Regions from separate parts of the Pseudoalteromonas sp. KS88 genome, predicted to be linked through region 1. Evidence: predicted binding sites of a transcription regulator. Region 1 holds the regulator's gene; each other region holds the start of a gene.
The links. The regulator sigma-54, encoded in region 1, starts transcription at its own class of promoters, with help from an activator protein. The targets are predictions, from matches to a motif close to GTTGGCACGNNNNTNGNNT.

Region 1 (3,400 bases):
TATCAACACAGTAATAGCCAAGATCTTCAAGCACGCGAAGCGCGACGGACTTACCTGAACCAGACCGTCCACTGATAATAATCAATTCCATGTAACCTCTCCTTCACTTTCTTATGAATGCTCAACAATAACTTGATACAAATCGTGATCTGTTTTTGCGCTACGTAGTTGTTTACAAAACTCTTTATCGTTAAGTTTATCAGCAATTGTTGCTAACGTCTTTAAATGAAGTTGGCAATCTCCATCAGGTACGATCAGTGCCACAAAAATATCGACAGGACGATTATCAATTGCATCAAAGCTAATAGGGGTTTCACTCACTAAGATTAGTGCTAGTGGAGATTGCGCGCCACTCATGCGACCATGTGGTATAGCAATACCTCGACCAATGCCTGTGCTACCAAGCTTTTCCCGGTTTAATAATGCGTTAAGGATCTCTTGCTGTGTGAGGTGAGGAAGCTTTTCATGAGCCAATTGGCTAATAAATTCTAGAATTCGTTTTTTGCTATTAAAAAGGACCGCAGCTTTACTGCAGTCCTCAGAAGTAAGTGAACTTAATTTCATAGTATTAGTGTCGAGCGTGCTTCTCTTTGTGTTTTATTACTTGGCGGTCTAATTTATCAATTAGCCCGTCAATCGCAGCATACATATCTTGATGTTCAGTTGAAGCAAACAAATCAGCACCGCTAACATGTATTGTGGCTTCTGCTTTTTGACTTAATTTTTCTACGTCAAGAATCACATGTACATTATTAATACTATCAAAGTGCCTTTCAAGCTTCGCAAACTTATTATGTACATAGTCTCTAAGTGAATCGGTAATTTCTACGTGGCGACCAGTTAAGTTAATTTGCATAAGCATTTTCCTTCTTTGTTTTTTACGCCTTAAATCAAACTCTTTCTTTGATTTGACGGTGGAATAGCTAGTGACTCACGATATTTTGCAATGGTGCGTCTAGCTACTTTGATACCTTGCTCAGCCAATATATCTGCAATTTTACTATCACTCAATGGTTTCGCTGAGTTTTCTGCGCTAATTAACTTTTTGATTAATGCGCGAATAGCTGTAGAAGAGCATTCGCCGCCATTTTCAGTACTTACGTGACTGGAGAAAAAGTACTTCAACTCAAAAATACCCCGTGGAGTATGCATATACTTTTGAGTTGTTACGCGTGAGATCGTTGACTCATGCATTTCTACCATTTCAGCTACGTCATTAAGTACCATTGGGCGCATAGCTTCGGGGCCGTGTTCAAAAAAACCTTGCTGTTGTTTTACTATACAGTTAGTTACTTTGAGTAATGTCTCATTACGGCTTTCTAAGCTTTTAATAAACCATTTTGCTTCTTGCAGATGCGAACGAATAAACTGACTGTCACTGCTCGATTTTACTGAGCGAGACATGGCGGCATACTGGCTGTTCACTCTAATTTTAGGCATGCTGTCTGGATTTAATTCCACCATCCAGCGCCCTTTAACTTTTTTCACTGAAACATCAGGGATAACATACTCAGACTCTTCGCGAACAATGGTATCTGCTGGCTTAGGGTTTAAGCTGTGTATCAGTGTCATGACTTCTTTTAGCTCATCTTCTTTAAGCTTAGTCTTTTTCATTAAAGTGCGATAGTCACGACTTGCCAAAAGATCGATATGCTCGGTTAAAATCATTTTAGTCTCTGCAAGCCATGGCGTTGCAGGGTCAAATTGATTCAGTTGTATACATAAACACTCTTGTAAGCTGCGTGCGGCAATCCCTATTGGATCAAATAATTGGATGCGCTTTAAAACAGCTTGGACTTCATCAAGTTCTATTTCTTCTTCGTTATTATCTTTATTTAGACTTTCTACAATATCTTCGCAGCTCAATGTTAAAATACCCGATTCATCAATCGCTTCTACAATAGCAATGGCGATGGCTTCGTCGGTCGGGCTAAATGGCGTTAATTGTAGTTGCCACATGATGTATTCATGCAGGGTTTCAGTGGAAGCACCTTGGTAAATAGACTCATCTTCAGGCATGGGTCCTGATGAGCTAGAAGGAGCAGCGCTCATATACTCATCCCATGTCACATCCATTGCCATTTCGTCACTGACAGTTTCTTTATTGAGTGCTTCACTACTTTCTTGTTCGTATTCACTTGGCGTTTCATCAGCAGATGCACTGACAGTTACTTCATCGGTGTCTTGCTTTTGCTCATTTTTGCCTGCAGTTTCATCACTAAACTCATGTTCCTCAACTTCAAGTAAAGGATTACTATCGAGCGCTTCTTGAATTTCTTGTTGGAGATCCAATGTACTGAGTTGCAACAAACGAATAGCTTGTTGTAACTGAGGTGTCATTGTCAATTGCTGGCCCATGCGCAGCTGGAGTGATTGCCTCATTTATCTTTAACAATCCTTTTAATATGTAATCAAAATTAAGTTTAGCAGATAGTTAGCTGAATGTTGGTTTATAGCCTAAATTGCTCACCCAGATAAACATCGCGTACTGTTTGGTCGGCAAGCACATGTTCAGGAGTTCCTGAAGCAATTAACTCACCATGAGAAACAATGTAGGCTTTTTCACAAACATCAAGGGTTTCTCGTACATTATGGTCTGTAATCAACACCCCGATGCCTCGGTTTTTTAGGTGTTCAATTATCTTCTTTATATCTAACACTGAAATTGGATCAACACCAGCAAAAGGCTCATCTAATAGAATAAACTTGGGGTTTGCGGCTAATGCGCGAGCAATTTCAACTCTGCGGCGCTCACCACCTGATAACGCCATACCTTGGCTATCGCGTATGTGTTGTATGCTAAATTCATCCAGCAGGCCATCAAGTGCTTGTTCTCGGCCTTGCTTATTTAAATCGTTTCGTGTTTCTAATATCGCCATCAAGTTTTGATAAACCGTTAATTTACGGAAAATAGATGACTCTTGCGGTAAGTAACCAATACCTAATCGCGCACGGCTATGCATGGGCAGTAATGTAATATCGTTATCATCAATGCTTATTTTGCCTTTGTCGCTCGGTACTAAGCCAACAATCATATAAAAAGTGGTCGTTTTACCTGCACCATTTGGGCCTAGTAAACCGACAATGCTTCCTGCACTTACTTCTAATCCGACACTCTTTACAACTTGGCGGCCTTTATAGCTCTTAGCTAAAAATTCAGCTTTTAATGTACTCATGGCTGGCCTTTTGACTTTGCTTTTTTATTTTCGATGGGCACTAAAATAGTATGCACGCGGTCATCTGAGTCTTCATCTTTTTGCGCACTAATTAGTTGCTGTTCCATGTCGTAAGAGATGCTTTTAGCATTAATCTTTTGACCTGCTTGAGTAACCTGGGCATCACCAATTAGGGTTAAGTAACGTTCAGCTACGTCGTAACGAACTTCGTTTGCGCTGGCACT
Region 2 (3,400 bases), on a different contig from region 1:
TCTTTTTGGCTAATCGCGCCATCGCCATTAGTATCGAATGTGTCAAAACTCACAGCAGCAAACGCTGCAGATGAAGAAGCAAGGGCGATAATAGCAAGCGCTGTATTAATATGTTTCATAATTTGTTTCCTAATTAAATAAAGGTAAGAAGTCCTTTTCAAAGATCCATTGTGCGTAAAAATTCACTTTAAGCTTCGGAAAACTCTTGTTTCGAAAGCTCATCATTACCATCTTTATCAAGTTCTTTGAATTGGCTTAATAATTTTGCATCAACCGCTGCTTCGCTTTGGCTTATTACACCATTACCATCAACGTCTAGGGTATCAAAATCGGTCACTGCAAACGCTGCTGATGAAGATGCAAGTGCGATTAGGGCTAATGTCTTAGTAAATTTTTTCATCTATATATTCCTTCATTGTTTATTAAACTGGCTTTATGTCCCTGCGCTTCTTTTTCATAGGCTCCCGGCCTATTTAGGTTGTCTTTGGCAACTCAGAATTATTACGCAAAAGCCTTTGAGTAAATTGTCATTAGGCGTTTTCGAACTCTTCTTTAGATAGCTCACCATTGCCGTCTGAATCTAGCTCTGCAAACTGACTCATCAATTTTGCGTCAACTGATGCTTCGCTTTGGCTGATTGCGCCATTACCATCTACGTCAAGCGTGTCGAAATCAGTTGCCGCAAACGCTGCTGATGAAGATGCTAGTGCGATAAGTGCTAATGTTTTATTTAATGTGTTCATAATATAATTCCTTCAATTTCTAAATAATGTGTTACGTAAAAACGGTAAATCCTTTTTTAAAATCCTGAGGCGCTAATTAAGCCTTTGAGAATTCTTCTTTAGATAGCTCACCATTGCCGTCTGAATCTAGCTCTGCAAACTGACTCATCAATTTTGCGTCAACTGATGCTTCGCTTTGGCTGATTGCGCCATTACCATCTACGTCAAGCGTGTCGAAATCAGTTGCCGCAAACGCTGCTGATGAAGATGCTAGTGCGATAAGTGCTAAAGTTTTATTTAATGTGTTCATAATATAATTCCTTCAATTTCTAAATAATGTGTTACGTAAAAACGGTAAATCCTTTTTTAAAATCCTGAGGCACTAATTAAGCCTTTGAGAATTCTTCTTTAGATAGCTCGCCGTTACCGTCAGTATCAAGCGTTTTAAACTGGCTCATTAATGCAGCGTCAACTGATGCTTCGCTTTGGCTGATTGCGCCATTACCATCTACGTCAAGCGTGTCGAAATCAGTTGCAGCAAACGCTGCTGATGAAGATGCTAGTGCGATAAGTGCTAATGTTTTGTTTAATGTGTTCATAATATAATTCCTTCAATTTCTAAATAATGTGTTACGTAAAACGGTAAATCCTTTCTTAAAATCCTAAGGCGCTTATTAAGCCTTTGAGAATTCTTCTTTAGATAGCTCGCCGTTACCGTCAGTATCAAGCGTTTTAAACTGACTCATTAGTGCAGCGTCAACTGATGCTTCGCTTTGGCTGATTGCGCCATTACCATCTTCGTCAAGCGTGTCGAAATCAGTTGCAGCAAATGCTGCTGATGAAGATGCTAGTGCGATAAGTGCTAATGTTTTGTTTAATGTGTTCATAATCAATCTTCCTTCAAAGTTTATGTACGTTGCGATTAAATACTTAATCACGTTTTCGTTTCGTTCGAACTAAGTATTACAACTTCAATGCCAACCTTTATAAAACCAATAAAAACAAAAGCTTAGTAAAATATTTTGACGATACGGTTATTTGAACAGTCTTTTTTTGTTGCTTTTTAGCAACACGTGTAATGACGTGAAATTTAAAACGCTATAAATCAACATGTTAGGATTAATGAAAAAGACACAAAGCCACTCTAAACAAGATTATTAGTGTTTGTTTTTGTTAAAAAGGGATAAACCTATGCTGAACAGGTTTTAGGGGAGAATATTTTTAAAAATAAAATACATTGTAGTGGATTGATTTATAATTACTTTTAAATAAAAGCAAACATTTTTTCTACTGCTTTTGGGGTTTTATTTGAGTAAAAATGAATTTGTTGCAAATAAGCGAAATAAGACCAAACGAATAAACCTAAACCGCTACTATTAGCTGTTTATAAATGGAGCTCGGTCATTACTAGAGCCATTGCCAATAAGCTTTAATCGGCCCTAATAATTACCAAACAAACTTCTGCGGTGAATATGCCATATGATTACCTCTTTAAAATATCAATAAGACATTATGTAAGGTAATTCCTTCGCTACTGTGTCAAAGAGCGAGGCTAAAGCATTTTTATATCAAGGGCTCCAAAACAGATAAGTCGATCAAATGATCTTTCATAAATTTATTCATTTCATCTTCACTTACTATTAGTTGAACACCCAATAGAGTGTCATCGGCTAAACTGCGAACACTGCAAATTTGCCCTGAAAACTCATTCACTTCGTTATCTCTTTCATCGAGCAATATTTTGCAAGGAGTGTCTTTGAGTTTGCTTAGGTCATCTTCACTTTTAAGCGCAAACATTACTCCGGTGATTGATACGTCTTTTATGACTCCTTTCAACTTATGTTCATCGCTGAGCTGAATTATTGCAGGTAATAACGTGGGTATACGGGTTTGAGATCGCAAACTAAATAATTGAACTTGGTCTGGAAAATGTAAAAAGATGAGTCGTTTAGGATGAGAAGAAACTGACATAACTTTCTGACGAAACGCAATTACCTGCCCACCGCCACTTTCAAGCACAGCACGCACAATAATAATCGTACCATCTTTGAGGTATTCGCCTGCATTGCCTAATCGCCGAGGTGATGGGTAGTTCAGCACAACAAAGTGGTCGTTGAGTAACCCTACAAACTCTGTTTTCAGACGTTTACTTTTAGTCGGGGTAAGTATTTCAATATCCACTAAGGTACCTGCGGTTATAAACGCAAGTTTCTCTAGATTGTGTAATTGCTTTGTTTCAGGCATTTCCTTTGACCATTTTTAAATATTAATTAGTTATATAAATAGCGATAAACAGATAGCTTAAAGGCTGCGTTAACCACGCCAAAACGTAGGCGTAAACAGTACCAGCAAGGTAAAAATCTCTAATCGGCCAAATACCATTGCAATGGTAAGTAACCATTTTGCCGTATCACTCACGGCGCCGTAATGACTTGCTACTTCCCCCAAACCAGGGCCTAAGTTATTTAAACAAGCAGCAGTGGCTGAGAACGCAGTTATGTTATCCATGCCTGTTCCCATTAGAGCTAACATGATAATAACGAATACAAGCGCATAAGCAGAGAAGAACCCCCAAACGGCTTCGACCACTTTATCGGGTAGTGCCTTTCTACCTAGCTTGATAGAATAAATTGCGCGCGGATGAACAAGGCGATTGAGTTCTCGCACCCCTTGTAAGT
Region 3 (3,400 bases), on a different contig from region 1:
TTTAAAGTTTTTTTAAGTATTTGCCTACTCTGTTGGCATTTTGGTGCCGCTGCAGAGCGCATTAAAGACGTTTCAATGGTTGAAGGTGTAAGAGCAAATCAGTTAATAGGCTATGGCTTGGTTGTTGGTTTACCGGGCACAGGCGAGCAAAGCCGCTTTACTGAACAAAGCTTTAAAGCCATGTTAAATAGCTTTGGTATTACTATGGCTAGTAATTTAAAACCAAAGATAAAAAATGTTGCTGCGGTGGCTGTACATGCAGAGCTTCCTCCTTTTAGAAAGCCAGGCCAAATGATTGATATAACTGTGTCGTCAATTGGTAGTGCTGGTAGTTTACGCGGAGGTACATTACTGCAAACATTCCTTAAGGGGGTTGACGGTAATACGTATGCAATAGCACAAGGCAGCTTGATTGTAGGCGGTTTGGGAGCAGAAGGAGCCGATGGCAGCCGAGTTGTAATCAATACACCAACAGTTGGCCGTATTCCAAATGGCGCAATTATTGAGCGGGCAATTAAAAGTCCTTTCATGCAAGGTGATTACATTACGTTTAATTTAAATCGCCCTGATTTTACTACCGCAAAACGTTTAGAACAGACAATTAATGATTTAGTTGGCCCTGACAGTGCTCAAGCAATTGACGCTGCTTCTATCCGTGTTTTAGCGCCTCGTGACGCATCTCAACGCGTGGCGTATTTATCAACACTTGAAAATTTAGAATTCAAGCCTGCTGATACGTCGGCTAAAATTATTGTTAACTCACGAACGGGCACCATTGTTATTGGTAAAAATGTGAAGTTACAACCTGCGGCTATTACCCATGGTGGGCTTACGGTTACGATAGCGGAGCAACAAAATGTATCGCAACCTAATCCATTAAGCGAGGGTGAAACGGTTGTAACCAATCAAACAATTATTGATGTTAATGAAGATGACTCACGTGCATTTGTATTTAACCCAGGTGTAAGCCTTGATGATTTAGTGAGAGCAATTAATGAGGTTGGCGCCGCTCCTGGTGATTTGATGGCAATTCTTGAAGCACTCAAAGAAGCAGGTGCTATTAATGGCCAACTCGTTGTTATTTAGTTTTAGGCACTCCCTTAGTTTTGAAAACTAAGGGAGTGACGTGCTCTATCAATCTAAGTTTTTAGACTCCTCAACTTCCCACTCTTTCTTAGCTTTGGCGCAAATATTGCATTATTAATATCATTATTAATTATTGTGTCAAAAAGCTGATGGATACTAATCACCTCGATAAGCAAAACTTTTTTGATTTAGGGAACTTAGACTCATTACGTCAAAGTGCCTTAAAAAGTGATGCCTCTAGTGACACTTCCAAAGATGCGCTAAAACAAGCCGCTGCACAGTTTGAATCTATTTTTACGCAGATGCTGCTTAAAAGTATGCGTAAAGCTAATGATGCGTTTGAGGATAAAAACAGCCCATTTAATTCAAGCGGCGTAAAGTTTTTTGAAGAGATGCATGATCAACAACTCTCAGTGGAGTTGTCTTCAAATGGTTCTTTAGGTCTTGCTGATTTAATAGTTCAGCAGCTTTCTCCTGATGGGAAAAAGTTCACCCCAGGCTCGGTACTTCGCTCGGTTGATAATTTTACCAGCGATAAACGTGCATCAGGTGTGTCGAATGATTCACTGACAAACAAAAATGATATCGCAACGAAAGCATATGATAAAAACGAAGGGGCGTTTGATGATGCAGAGTCATTTATTAGCACCGTGTGGGAGCATGCAAAATCAGCAGCTGAAAAAATAGGATTAAATCCTGCCGTAATGGTTGCGCAGGCTGCACTTGAGACTGGTTGGGGTAAGCATATTATTAACAAAGCGGATGGCAGTAGCAGTAACAACCTGTTCAATATTAAGTCAGATCGCAGCTGGGATGGTGCCAAAGCTAGCAAAGTCACGCTTGAATTTGAACAAGGTATGCCAGTAAAAAAACAAGCAAGCTTTAGGGCTTACGACTCAATTAAAGACAGTGTGAATGATTTTGTCGATTTTTTAAATGAAAATCCACGCTATCAAGAAGCACTCGACAATACAGCAAAACCTGCTGCCTTTTTAGATTCCTTACAAAAAGCAGGCTATGCAACTGACCCCAATTACGCTGATAAAATTAAGCAGGTTCTCAACAGATCTGATCTTAAATCACTGGCAGCTACATTGGTTCGCCAAGGAGTAAACTAACATGTCGTTTAATTTATTAAACATTGCTAATTCAGGTGTTCGAGCAAATTCTGAATTGCTACAAACGACCAGTAAAAACATTGCTAATGTAAATACCAAAGGCTATGTAAGAGAAAGTACAGAGCATATGACCATGGTCGACAATCAAGTTGGCCGTGGTGAAACATTTAGACTTTTAAATGAGTTTGCCCAAAAACAACTTAACCGTGATACATCAAACAAAGCGTTCTTCGACCAATTTGTCACTGAGGCAAGTCGTGTAGATACATTATTTTCTGAAGAGTCTAACAGCCTCTCTACAAGTATTAACTCGCTTTTTAATAATGTACAAGAAAGCCTTAATCAGCCTTCCTCCAGCGTTGCCCGATCATTGGTGATGACGGATGCTGAAAACCTTATCGAGCAGATGGACCGCTTGTCAGGTATTGTTTTTGACCAAAAAAATGTTGTTAATGAACAGCTTGAAATATTCTCAGATGAAGCGAATACATTGATCCAAAATGTAAGCGCATTGAATAAGCAAATTGCAGCAGTACACGGTACACGCAGTGAAAGTAGTTCTAGCACACTTTACAATCAACGCGACTTAGCTATTCGTGAGTTGTCGGAGCTGGTAGATATTGAAACGCTTGATGGCCAAAATGGTGAAAAGCTTTTATTTATGGGCACAGGCGAATCACTTGTTATGCAAGAGGGTACATTTAACCTGTTTTCTATGACGGGAGACCCTGATCCTGACTTTAAAGAGCTGCGGCTTGATGTGAATGGTGGCAAAGCTGTGCCGCTTGAAATTGATGCGGACGCGATTAAAGGACAAATTGGTGGTTTGTTGGCCTTTCGTGATGACATACTCGTACCTGCACAAAACCAACTGGGTCAAATGGGGCTGGCGATTGCAGATGCATTTAATGAACAAAATAAATTAGGAATGGATGGCGATGGTGAACTTGGCGGAGACATTTTTACCGTACCTAAAGTTGATGCCTTTGCATACCAAGCTAATACATCTACATCAACCATGACAGGTACTGTTGAACCTGGCAAAGGGAGTGAATTACCAGCAAGTGACTTTATTATTACTTACACTGCTGCGAACACGGTTGAAATACAAGCGATAGATAATAAAGGTGAGGCTCTAGGTAGCCCATCTACAGCGAATATTGTTGGTGGTGTTATTGATTCCACAACCAATCCCG
Region 4 (3,400 bases), on a different contig from region 1:
ATACGGCCTTTACCATCTGGTGCCATGTCAGTTAGCTCACCTTTACGAAGACCAATTTGCTCCATGATAGAACCTTGATGCTCTTCTTCACAGTCAATTGTTAGTGTTTCATACGGTTCTTCTAACACACCATCAACAGTACGTAAGATTACTTCTGGACGAGATACAGCAAGCTCATAACCTTCACGACGCATGTTCTCGATTAAGATACCAAGGTGTAATTCACCACGACCCGATACACGGAAGCTATCTGGGTTATCTGTATCAGCAACACGAAGTGCTACGTTGTGTACTAATTCTTTGTCTAAACGCTCACGAATATTACGTGATGTTACAAACTTACCTTCTTTACCACAGAACGGAGAGTTATTTACAGAGAACGTCATCGTTACTGTTGGCTCATCAACACTTAGTGGTGGTAATGCTTCAACATTGTTAGGGCAGCAAATCGTATCTGAAATCTTAAGCTCGCCAAGACCAGTAACTGTTACGATGTTACCAGCGAACGCTTTATCCGTTTCAATACGCTCAAGGCCTAGGTAGCTTTGTACTGAACCAATCTTACCGTTACGAGTCGTGCCGTCAGCACTGATAACTGTAACTTGTTGGTTAGGCGCAACAGAACCACGTTTGATACGGCCGATACCGATTACACCTTTATACGAGTTGTAATCAAGCTGAGAGATTTGCATTTGGAAGTCACCTTCAGGATCTGCATCCGGTGGTGATACTTCGTCAACGATCATCTTAAACATAGGTTCCATGTTGTCTGATGGCTCGTCTAAATCTAGTGTTGCCCAGCCATTGATAGCTGATGCATAGATTACTTTAAAGTCTAACTGTTCGTCAGTTGCGCCAAGGTTGTCGAATAAATCAAAGATTTGATCCATAACCCAATCTGGGCGAGCGCCTGGCTTATCAATTTTGTTGATAACAACGATTGGCTTTAAGCCTTGCGCAAATGCTTTTTGCGTTACGAAACGCGTTTGTGGCATTGGACCTTCTTGAGCATCAACAAGTAATAATACTGAGTCAGCCATCGAAAGTACGCGTTCAACTTCACCGCCAAAGTCGGCGTGTCCCGGGGTATCTACGATATTGATATGGTAGTCATTCCAAGAGATGGCCGTGTTTTTAGCCAAAATGGTAATACCACGTTCTTTCTCAATGTCGTTTGAGTCCATCACGCGCTCTTCGTTACCGCCGCGTGTTTCTAATGTACCTGATTGCTCAAGTAGTTTGTCAACTAAGGTTGTTTTACCATGGTCAACGTGCGCGATAATCGCTATATTTCTTAACTGTTCGATGCTCATATATTTACTCAGAGAAGTTTATTCTCATTGATCCTGCAAGATCTACGCACTCATCTGCGTTTTCACCAGATGTCCCAGCATAGGATTTAAAAGGGCGCATATTATCCCTCATTAATGACATGGATGAAAGTTTATCCAATATAAATTTCAAAACTTTCTCAATACTTTTACTAAGTATCTGTTTTATATATGACAAATATATGAATTAAATTTCAATTATTTAGTTCAATTCGGTCATTTTGACTATTTTTAGGATATTTTTGGAAGTCTTTAGCATTTAGGTTATGCTAATTTCAAAGTGATTAAATTGTCAGCAAACACGCGTTGTAAACATTGCACCAAAAAGTAACATTTACGCACCAAGTTGGTGCTTTTGTTAATTGGTATTTCAAGTGCTTTTATTTTTCCGCACTATAAACAATCGGTTATAAAACTGGCACAAAATCAGCTTACTTAAACTCAAAAGCAGTTATGCAGCAATAATAAAACCCAACAGTTGGAGGACACATGTCACAATCGGTTTTAGATTTTATTAAAGAAAATGACGTTAAGTTCATTGATTTACGCTTTACAGATACTAAAGGTAAAGAGCAACACGTTTCTATTCCTCATCACCAAGTTGATGAAGACTTCTTTGAAGACGGTAAAATGTTCGACGGTTCTTCAATCGCAGGTTGGAAAGGCATCAATGAATCAGACATGGTATTAATGCCAGTTGCTGAATCAGTAAAGCTTGACCCATTCACAGAAGAAGCAACATTAATCGTTCGTTGTGACGTTGTAGAGCCATCTACATTACAAGGTTATGAGCGCGACCCGCGTTCTGTTGCAAAACGCGCAGAAGAATACATGCGCTCTACAGGTATCGCTGATACTGTGCTTTTCGGCCCAGAGCCAGAGTTCTTCCTATTTGATGACGTTAAATATAAAACTGACATGTCAGGCTCAATGTATAAAATTGATGCTGAAGAAGCTGCATGGAACTCTGATAAAGATTACGAAGGCGGTAACTCTGGCCATCGTCCAGGTGTTAAAGGCGGTTACTTCCCATGTTCACCAGTTGATTCTTCACAAGATTGGCGTTCAGCTACTTGTTTAGTGCTTGAAGAGCTTGGTCAAGTTGTTGAAGCGCATCACCACGAAGTTGCAACAGCTGGTCAAAACGAAATCGCTACTCGCTTTAACACAATGGTATTAAAAGCTGATGAAATCCAAGAAATGAAATATGTTATTCACAACATGGCTCATTTATATGGAAAAACAGCGACATTTATGCCTAAGCCTATCGTTGGCGACAACGGTTCAGGCATGCACTGTCACCAATCTTTAGCTAAAGACGGCGTTAACTTATTCGCTGGCGACAAGTACGGCGGTCTTTCTGAAGACGCACTTTACTACATCGGTGGTATCATCAAACACGCTAAAGCAATTAACGCTTTTGCTAACGCCTCTACTAACTCGTACAAGCGTTTAGTACCAGGCTTTGAAGCACCAGTAATGCTTGCATACTCTGCACGTAACCGTTCAGCTTCAATCCGTATCCCAGTGGTACCTTCAGAAAAAGGTCGTCGTATCGAAGTGCGCTTCCCAGATCCTACTGCTAACCCTTACCTTGCATTTGCTTCAATGCTTATGGCTGGTCTTGACGGTATCAAAAACAAGATTCACCCTGGCGATGCAATGGATAAAGATTTATACGACTTACCTGCAGAAGAAGCAGCTGAAATTCCACAAGTTGCAGCTTCATTAGACGAAGCACTTGCAGCACTAAGTGCTGACCGTGAGTTCTTAACGCAAGGTGGCGTATTCACTGATGACTTAATCGATGCTTACATCAACCTTAAGTCTCAAGAAGTTGAAAAGCTTAACATGACAACTCACCCAGTTGAGTTTGAAATGTACTACAGCGTTTAATTCGCTGTAGATAGAATTGTCTAGATTATAGACAAGTCTTAATGTGTGTTCTCAAGGCCCGCTTGTCGGGCTTTTTTTATGGCAAAACGGTTTTTTTTCCACTAAAGTTTAAGCAGTTTTTTGAAATGCAAGGCTGGCCGAAAAGTGAAAATTACAATTCTTGGTTTATTGAT

Region 2: C7Y70_RS19220 (EF-hand domain-containing protein) is a predicted target of sigma-54. The motif match lies at 1,686-1,704, and genes of this name have one in related genera.
Region 3: flgJ (flagellar assembly peptidoglycan hydrolase FlgJ) is a predicted target of sigma-54. The motif match lies at 1,180-1,198, and genes of this name have one in related genera.
Region 4: glnA (glutamate--ammonia ligase) is a predicted target of sigma-54. The motif match lies at 1,746-1,764, and genes of this name have one in related genera.

The regions. Positions count from the first base shown of each region.
Region 1 covers NZ_PYHV01000003.1:34,825-38,224, reverse strand. Annotated here, with positions in the region: gene rapZ (RNase adapter RapZ) at 1-91, opposite strand, end outside; gene ptsN (PTS IIA-like nitrogen regulatory protein PtsN) at 112-564, opposite strand; gene hpf (ribosome hibernation promoting factor) at 569-856, opposite strand; gene C7Y70_RS01175 (RNA polymerase factor sigma-54) at 886-2,382, opposite strand; gene lptB (LPS export ABC transporter ATP-binding protein) at 2,451-3,176, opposite strand; gene lptA (lipopolysaccharide transport periplasmic protein LptA) at 3,173-3,400, opposite strand, start outside.
Region 2 covers NZ_PYHV01000034.1:47,645-51,044, reverse strand. Annotated here, with positions in the region: gene C7Y70_RS19245 (EF-hand domain-containing protein) at 1-119, opposite strand, end outside; gene C7Y70_RS19240 (calmodulin) at 188-400, opposite strand; gene C7Y70_RS19235 (calmodulin) at 531-743, opposite strand; gene C7Y70_RS19230 (calmodulin) at 820-1,032, opposite strand; gene C7Y70_RS19225 (EF-hand domain-containing protein) at 1,109-1,321, opposite strand; gene C7Y70_RS19220 (EF-hand domain-containing protein) at 1,397-1,609, opposite strand; gene C7Y70_RS19215 (flagellar brake protein) at 2,286-2,966, opposite strand; gene C7Y70_RS19210 (TrkH family potassium uptake protein) at 3,036-3,400, opposite strand, start outside.
Region 3 covers NZ_PYHV01000016.1:19,637-23,036, forward strand. Annotated here, with positions in the region: gene C7Y70_RS10085 (flagellar basal body P-ring protein FlgI) at 1-1,086, shown strand, start outside; gene flgJ (flagellar assembly peptidoglycan hydrolase FlgJ) at 1,236-2,204, shown strand; gene flgK (flagellar hook-associated protein FlgK) at 2,206-3,400, shown strand, end outside.
Region 4 covers NZ_PYHV01000018.1:28,230-31,629, reverse strand. Annotated here, with positions in the region: gene typA (translational GTPase TypA) at 1-1,313, opposite strand, end outside; gene glnA (glutamate--ammonia ligase) at 1,821-3,227, shown strand; gene C7Y70_RS11315 (DUF4124 domain-containing protein) at 3,372-3,400, shown strand, end outside.